DNA from 2 places in the Oceanobacillus phoenicis genome. Region 1 is predicted to be linked to the other one. Evidence: riboswitches for the same ligand, from Rfam matches in the RefSeq annotation. Region 1 holds a riboswitch; the other holds the start of a gene.

What was found. Region 1 has a riboswitch for S-adenosylmethionine ahead of ABC346_RS08845 (O-acetylhomoserine aminocarboxypropyltransferase/cysteine synthase family protein). Riboswitches for the same ligand answer to the same signal wherever they lie in the genome.
Region 2: linked by a shared signal. The riboswitch ahead of ABC346_RS10340 (methionine ABC transporter ATP-binding protein) and the one ahead of ABC346_RS08845 (O-acetylhomoserine aminocarboxypropyltransferase/cysteine synthase family protein) in region 1 are both predicted to bind S-adenosylmethionine.

Annotation. Positions count from the first base shown of each region.
Region 1 covers NZ_JBDFME010000001.1:1,765,357-1,769,714, reverse strand. The annotation lists gene ABC346_RS08855 (ATP-binding cassette domain-containing protein) at 1-402, opposite strand, end outside; gene ABC346_RS08850 (NifB/NifX family molybdenum-iron cluster-binding protein) at 426-788, opposite strand; gene ABC346_RS08845 (O-acetylhomoserine aminocarboxypropyltransferase/cysteine synthase family protein) at 833-2,131, opposite strand; SAM riboswitch class I at 2,290-2,396, opposite strand; gene ABC346_RS08840 (hypothetical protein) at 2,722-3,030, opposite strand; gene ABC346_RS08835 (dipeptidase) at 3,090-4,043, opposite strand.
Region 2 covers NZ_JBDFME010000001.1:2,085,174-2,089,531, forward strand. The annotation lists gene ABC346_RS10320 (arsenate reductase family protein) at 105-461, shown strand; gene gcvH (glycine cleavage system protein GcvH) at 530-910, shown strand; gene ABC346_RS10330 (toprim domain-containing protein) at 1,161-1,517, shown strand; gene ABC346_RS10335 (thioredoxin family protein) at 1,540-1,848, shown strand; SAM riboswitch class I at 1,930-2,028, shown strand; gene ABC346_RS10340 (methionine ABC transporter ATP-binding protein) at 2,156-3,184, shown strand; gene ABC346_RS10345 (methionine ABC transporter permease) at 3,174-3,842, shown strand; gene ABC346_RS10350 (MetQ/NlpA family ABC transporter substrate-binding protein) at 3,911-4,358, shown strand, end outside.

The DNA.
Region 1 (4,358 bases):
TCCAGATAATACAGCCGGCCATTCCTTTTTCCGCTCTAATAAGCCCACCTGATGTAAAGCCCATTCTGCTTGTTCTTCCCATTGTTTCTCTAATCCTAATCCGACTCCGACATTTTCAAATATAGTTAACCAGGGTAGTAATCTCGCATCTTGAAACATAATTCGAGCTTGTTCATTTACTCCATCTAGCACTATATTATCCTGCTTAATTTCTCCATAAGTTCCTTTCTCAAGTCCAGAAATATGTCGAAGCAAGGTACTTTTTCCACATCCGCTCTTTCCAACAATTGCAACGAATTCACCCGGATGAATGTGTAAATCAATCTTCCGCAAAACTTCCAAATCCCCAAAAGATTTTTCGAGTTGGTTAATACTTAAATCGACTCCGAGACTTTCTGTCATTGTATAACCTCCATTTCGATTACTTAAAAACTTGGAGCAATCTCGTTTTCTGGTAATTTTGATTGTTGCTCTATAGAGTTCGAGTGAAACTGTTTCTCAAATTGTTCAAATGGAATTGAATTGTCTAATTTAAAAAACTGAATACCATCCGTTCTAGCTTTTTTATAGGATAATTCACAAAAAGTCTGTGGTGGAGTAATAAACGATTCTGCTCCTTTTTGTTCTGCAAATTTTAATGTTGCACCTCTTCTTCCCTCTTTCAAATGTACGGCTGGATTTTCAAAGTCTTCTATTTGTTTTGTCTTAGAATTAAAAATCCGTAAAGTCTTTCCTTCTACTATTGGTACAATATACTCCTTCTCATCTAATACAGATGCAATTATCATTTTCTCTCTCCTCACTTTTTGATCTATTAATTGCCTTATCCTAATCAAGTTTTTACACTTTTTTGAAGGGCTTGATGTATATCCTTTTTTATATCCTCCACATCTTCTAATCCAACAGATATTCGAATTTGATCTGGTGTCACACCAGTTTTTCCTTGTTCTTCTGGGGTTAATCTTGAATGTGTCGTACTTGCAGGATGAATTACTAGAGTCTTTGAATCCCCAATATTAGCAACATGTGATAAAAGATTTAATGATTGAATAAACGTTTTTGCAGCTTCGTGTCCACCTTTTATCCCAAATGTAAAAATCGCCCCGGTGCCTTTAGGTAAATAGATTTTTGCAAGTTCATACTGATGATTTCCAGATAATCCAGGGTAATTCACCCAGGTAACTTGTTCATGCTCAGCTAAAAACGAAGCTATTTGTCTTGTATTTACTACGTGCTGCTTCATTCGTAATGGTAGTGACTCTAGCCCTTGAATAAATAACCACCCATTAAATGGAGATAATGCTGTTCCAATATCATGCCCTAATTCAAATCGTGCTTTTGAAATAAAAGCATTTGTATCAGTTAGTTCAATATAAGATTGATTGTTTAAAGAACTTTTTGGTGTTGTAAATTCAGGAAAATTACCATTTGACCAATTAAATTTACCAGCATCAACGATAATTCCACCGATGGATGTGCCATGTCCTCCAATAAACTTTGTGGTCGAATGGATTACAATATCTGCACCAAATGTAATTGGACGCTGTAAGTATGGAGTTGTAAATGTAGAATCAACCACTAAAGGTATCCCGTGATCATGGGCTATAGTACTTAACGCTTTGATATCAGCTATTTGTAACCCGGGATTTCCAATTGTTTCTGTAAAGATTGCTTTTGTATTCTTGTTAATGGAAGAGGCTATTTCTGGGAAGTTTGTGCCATCTACAAAGCGAACCATTACACCAAAGCGTTTAAACGTCTCAGAAAAAAGATTATAAGTTCCACCATACAACTCATTTGTTGCCACAATTTCATCGCCTACTTTTGCAAGCGTTAATAATGCAATTGTGATAGCGGATTGTCCAGAGGAAACTGCAAATGCATCAACGCCTCCCTCTAATTCAGCTATACGCTTTTCGAGAACTCGGTTTGTTGGATTTGCATTACGAGAATAAATATAGCCCGCTTCCTGCATTTGAAAAAGAGAAGCAGCATGTTCCGGACTTTCGAATCCATAAGATGTCGTTTGATAAATAGGTACTGCCCGAGCATTTGTTTCCTTATCAAATTCCTGTCCTCCATGTTGAGCAATCGTATTAAAATTTAATGTTCCATCAGATTTTTGAGCCAATGTTATGTCTCCTTTTTAAAGTTTAAAAAATAAAACGATCTAAACCAATCTAATAACTTGGATTAATGTATATATAAAATCTCCCCCTTCATTCTGTGTAACAAAAAAACCTCTATTCCACGATAAGAATAGAGGTTTTGAAACAATAAATCATTCTATTCTTATCTTCCAAGCAAACTGCTTGATGGAATTGGCACAGTATTCTATTAAGAACCTGTTGCCGAGGTTTCGTTGGGCCATATCCCTCCACCTCTCGTGATAAGAAAAACAAAATATGAAGTTGTTGGTAGAATAATAATCCAAAATTTAAGAAATGTCAATAAATTATTTCGTATTATTCTTAGTTGAATGATATGAATAGGTTAATGCCAATATATACAGCTTATCATTTTTTGTGACAACTTCATTTAATAAGATATTCGTTCTTCCCAATGAAACAAATATAACTACACTTCGCCATTAGTTGAACATTTAAGGGGAGTTTATCGGCTGCTTATCCAATATTATCGTAGAAAGATTGCTGATTTATTATCTTGTAAATAAAAAGTGAGAAAATTATCTGCTGATAATTTCCTCACTTTTAACCCTTATTATTCATGATCTTCACTATGTTCAACTTTTTCTAAGATCGTTTCTACTTTTGTATGTCCATGTATTTCACAATAGTAAACAATAGTACGTATATGATGATAAATTTTACAAGGTCTTGTTTCTTTAATAAAATTTCGACGATATTCTATATAATGAGTATCTACATGTATTTTTTCTACATGATTTTCGATCTCTACCCATTCATGTATCCTGTTCTTTGAAGTATCTGATTCCAAAGGCTCAGCAAAAGTCTCTGTATGATTAAAACTAAATAATACTACGAATGTTAAAACGAGGAATCGTAACATGTAGAGCACCTGCCATTCTATTCTTCTCTACTGACTAGTATTGGAAAAATCAAAACTTCTTATACATCAGGTAAATGATTCATAAAGTTTTGATAAACAAATCCTTTTACTAATTCTTCAGAATAATGTTTTTGTAACTCGTCTCGCAATAACTCATACTTAGAAGCATCCTCAAGCCCTTCAATAAAATAAGAGATACCATCAAAATCGGAACCAAAACCTATATGTTTCTCTCCACCTAACGCACATATATGATCTATATGATGAAAAAGGTCCGTTAGTTTAACAGCCTCTGCATCTTTAACAAGAAACGGTGGATAAAATACAAGCTGTATTTGTCCATTGTGAGCAATCAACGCCTTTATCTGATCATCATATAAATTTCTTGGATGATCACAAATTGCACGAACATTAGAATGCGAAGCGAAAGGATACTTAGCAATTTTCATTACATCCCAAAAGCCTTCTACGGTTAAATGAGATACATCTGTAAAAACCATCTGCTTATTGTTCATATCAACAACTGATTTTCCTAATCTTGTTAATCCACCTCCACGTGGTTCTTCGGAGCCGTCTGCACATAGATTAGCATGATTCCATGTTAGCCCAATGGAAAGAACTCCTAACCGATACAGATGTCTCAATTTCACTAAGTCATTTCCTATTGCTTCTGCTCCTTCTAACGTAAGGACCGCTCCAATTTGATTCGCTTTAAGATTATTAATTTCATGCCATTGTTTAATATGTTTTATTTGTGGATTTTTCCTAATAATTTCTGAATAAAACAAATCTATTTGCTCTAAAGCATGTTGCCATTGTTCATTAGTTGGTACATCCGGATGAATGAAAATAGCAAAGAACTGTACTTGCACACCTCCTTGCTGCAACCTTTCTAAATTTGTATCTAATTCATGATCATTTTTAAAATTCAACAATCTTTTTGGTTGTTGAAAGCCCCTTTTTGCCATCTGCAATTTAAGGAGTGCATCGCAATGTGTGTCAATAAATCTCAATACATTCACGCTCCTTCAAATATAAGTCACTATACATTATAAACTATCTATGATTAATGACATGATATTTTGTAAAGTGAATCCATTTCATCATTATCAAGTTTTATGAATAATTAGTGAGAGTAAGTCAGATTCTAGCAATAACTTGGCTTTGATTGGAATGAAAGACGGCGACTCCTGCTTAGAATAACAGAGCTTGAAGATCGACTTAAAAAGTGGTCTTCTTTTTAAGTTAGCTGAAGCCATGCCTACTAAAAAGGTCCGTCTGTAATGGAAATAAATCAGCATTATTCGAGTTACAGACACTATCTTGAT
Region 2 (4,358 bases), 320 kb from region 1:
TTTCGATTATGGGGTGTTTTATTTTTTTACTTTTCCTACAAGATGTATTGCACAACTAAATGTGGTAAAATGTCCACGATAAGAAAACATGTAGGAGGAATATGATGGCTATTAAATTTTATTGGTATCCTAATTGTGGCACATGTAAAAAAGCAAAAAAATGGTTTGATGACAATCAAATAGATTACGAAGCAGTACATATTGTAAATGAGACCCCATCTTCTGATCAGATTCAAAAGTGGATAAATATCAGTGAGCTTCCTGCAAAAAAATTTTTCAATACAAGTGGAAAAAAATATCGTGAACTTAATATAAAAGATAAAGTCAATCAGCTATCTGAAAAAGAGATAGCAGATTTATTAAGTTCAGATGGTATGTTAATTAAACGCCCGATTGTGACAGATGGGGATAACATAACAATTGGCTTTAAAGAAGAAGTATTTGAAAAGGTTTGGAAGTAATTTTAACTAGAAAAATGATAGTATAGATTGTATAGTTAAATTGGAATGATAATTTGGAGGGATTGTTTATGAGTTTGCCACAAGATCTATTGTATTCTAAAGAGCACGAATGGGTAAAACAAGAAGATGGAAAACTACGTATTGGAATTACAGATTTTGCTCAAGATGAATTGGGAGACATTGTGTTTGTTGAACTTCCTGAAATTGGAGAAGAGTTTAAAGCCGATGATCCTTTCGGAAGTGTAGAGTCTGTAAAGACAGTATCTGAGCTTTATGCTCCAGTGAGCGGAAAAGTAGTTGAGATCAACGATGAGTTGGAAGATAGCCCGGAGTATGTTAATGAATCTCCATACGAAAAAGCGTGGATGATTGTGATCGAACCATCTGATGAAAAGGAACTTGAAGAATTATTAACTGCAGAAAAATATGAGGCATTTATTCAAGACTAATTTTTAGGCTGACATTTACACGTTATTTGTGTATAGTCAGCCTTTGTTTTATCATATAATGATAATAAAACGAAATCTTTATTCATAAGGTTGTAATTACTACTTATTTTTGAATGAATTCTTCAGGGGAATAATGCCTAGGAATTCACCTTCCATTTACTTTACGTTTTTAAGAAGATGTAATCGAATTATTTAAATTTCTTTCCTGATAAATAAGCATGTTTCTTGCTTGCATAAGGAGTGCTATGCGATGATGACAAATGAATCTAATAAAGTAATTATTGTAGAAGGTTTGTCGGATAAGCGACAAATTGAAAAAATCATTGATGACAATGTTAAAATCGTTTGTACAAATGGAACTTTAGGTGTTGAAAAACTTGACGAACTATTAGAAACATATGATTTAGATGAAAAGGATGTTTATATATTAGTGGATGAGGACCCTTCAGGGATGAAACTAAGAAAACAATTGGCAAGGGAATTACCTCATGCAGAGCATATTTATGTTAGCAGTGAGTATCGTGAAGTTGCGGCTACACCAATGAAAATTTTAGCTAATGCTTTAATTGGTGCGCGGTTTTCTGTACATCCATCTTTTTTGTTATAAAGGAATGTAAGGTGATTAATTTATGAAGGAATGGAACCAACATATTGAACGAGGTGTGGTTTATATTTACACACCATTCTGTGGAACTTGTTCTGTTGCTAGGGCGATGTTAGAGAATATTGAACGGCTTCATCAACAAGACATTTTTCACGAAATGAATGCTTCTATTCATCCTGAGTATATGCAGGATAGCCAAATCGAAAGTGTACCATGCTTATTATTTGTGGAAAATGGAGAAGTTGTCGAAAAAATATATACGTTTTATTCAACTGCAAATATATATGATTATTTGATAAAATACCAACCAGAATTATTTTCAAATGCGACGTAATATATTGATTGACAGTCCTATAAGCGCATGCTAAGATAGGTACACTGAATTAATTAAAAATAACCATTAACAATATGATATCTCTTATCTAGAGCGGTGGAGGGACTGGCCCTGTGAAACCGCGGCAACCTTCATAATTAATGAAAGGTGCCAATTCCTGCAGAAAATGAAAGATGAGAGAACGTCAGACGATATACGATAAATACGTACGTCTTTCTGTTCTCTTAACAGAAAGGCGTTTTTATTTTGACGAAATGTGGGGAAACTAAACGAAATGGTTGTTGGAGAGTAAGAGGAGGAATAAACATTGATATCTATAGAAGGGTTAAGCAAAGTATTTTCACTAAATCAAAAAGACATCAAAGCTGTAGACTCATTGACCCTCAATATTGAAGATGGCGATATTTATGGCGTAATCGGTTATAGTGGAGCTGGTAAAAGTACGTTTGTACGTTTAATTAACCGACTAGAGGAACCTACATCTGGAAAAGTGACCATTGGGGATCAAGTAATCACGGAATTAAATAAAACAGACCTTCGTGTTGCACGACAAGATATAGGAATGATTTTTCAACATTTTAATTTATTGTGGTCACGCACAGTAGAAGATAATATTGGATTTCCTTTAGAAATTGCAGGTGTTGATAAGCAAGAAAGAAAACGTAGGGTAAACGAATTAATTGGTTTAGTTGGACTTGAAGGAAGAGAGAAATCTTATCCTTCACAATTAAGTGGCGGACAAAAACAGCGTGTTGGTATTGCAAGAGCGTTAGCGAATTCTCCGAAAGTATTATTATGTGATGAAGCCACTTCTGCTCTTGATCCGGAAACGACTAATCAGATTTTATCATTATTACAAGATATTAATGAAAAATTAAACTTAACGATAATTTTAATTACGCATGAAATGCATGTTATTCGTAAAATTTGTAATCGTGTAGCTGTTATGGAGGAAGGAAAAGTTGTAGAAGAAGGACAAGTCCTTGATGTATTTACAAATCCGAAGCAATCAGTGACGAGAAAGTTTGTTGAACAAGTTATGAGTTCTAATGAGGATAGTGATATGTCAACAATCGTTGAAAATTATCCTGATGGAGTTTTATATCGAATTCACTTCTTAGGAGAGACTACAAATCAAACCTTAATTAGTCAGATAGCTAAACAATTTTCTGTAGATTTAAATATTATCCAAGGAAATATTACACAGACACAAGCAGGCAGCTATGGAGCACTGGTAGTTCAAGTAACAGGAAATGACAGTGAAATTGAGCGAACTAGAAGTTTTATTGAAAGTCAAGAGTCTGTTGAATTGGAGGTAATTCAACATGCTAAATAGTTTATTTGAAGGAATAAAAATAGAAGATTTAATTGAAGCAACCTACGAGACCTTTTACATGACACTTATTTCAATGGTAGGAACCGCTATTTTTGGGATTTTACTTGGGTTACTATTATTCCTTACTTCAAAAGGAAATATATGGGAAAATCGAGTAGTGAATAATATTGTTGCCGCCTTTGTAAACATCTTCAGAGCTATACCATTTATTATATTAATTCTATTACTATTTCCGTTTACCGATTTTCTGATGGGGACGATTCGTGGTCCTAATGCTGCTTTACCAGCGCTAATTATTGGATCTGCTCCATTCTATGCACGATTAGTAGAAATTGCCCTTAATGAAGTAGATAAAGGTGTAGTGGAAGCTGCAAAAGCAATGGGAGCGAAGACAAGAACAATAATTTTCAAAGTGTTATTACCTGAATCAAAACCGGCACTTGTGTCTGGAATAACGGTTACAACAATTGCTTTGATAGGATATACAGCGATGGCTGGAGCAATTGGAGCAGGTGGCCTTGGAAACTATGCTTATTATTTTGGGTTCCAACGTCGTGACTTTGATGTTGTATTATGGTGTACGATTATTATCGTTCTTATCGTATTTATTTTCCAATTTATCGGGGATGCTATTACTAGAAAACTTGATAAACGTTAAAGTAGAATTCTCAAATAACTTCACTACTTGATGAAATTAATAAAATGTTAAAAGGAGAGAATACAGAGATGAAGAGATTATTATTATTGTTAACTATTGCAATTGTGGGGTTATTAGCAGCTTGTGGAACAAGTGATGAAGGTTCATCAGGTGATGAATCGTCTGATGAAACAACAGAAATTACGGTTGGTGCATCTAGTGTTCCACATGCGGAAGTTTTAGAAGAAGCAAAGCCATTATTAGAAGAGCAAGGTATTACATTAAATATTGAAGAGTACCAAGATTATATTTTACCTAATGATGATTTAGCTGATGAACGTATTGATGCAAACTATTTTCAGCATATTCCTTTTCTAGAACAAACCATTGCTGATACCGGCTATGAGATTGAATCTATTGGTGGCATTCATGTGGAACCAATGGGTGTATATTCTCAAAATATATCTAGTGTTGAAGAAATCACAGAAGGTACAGAAGTTATTTTAAGTAATTCGGTTGCTGAACATGGTCGTATTC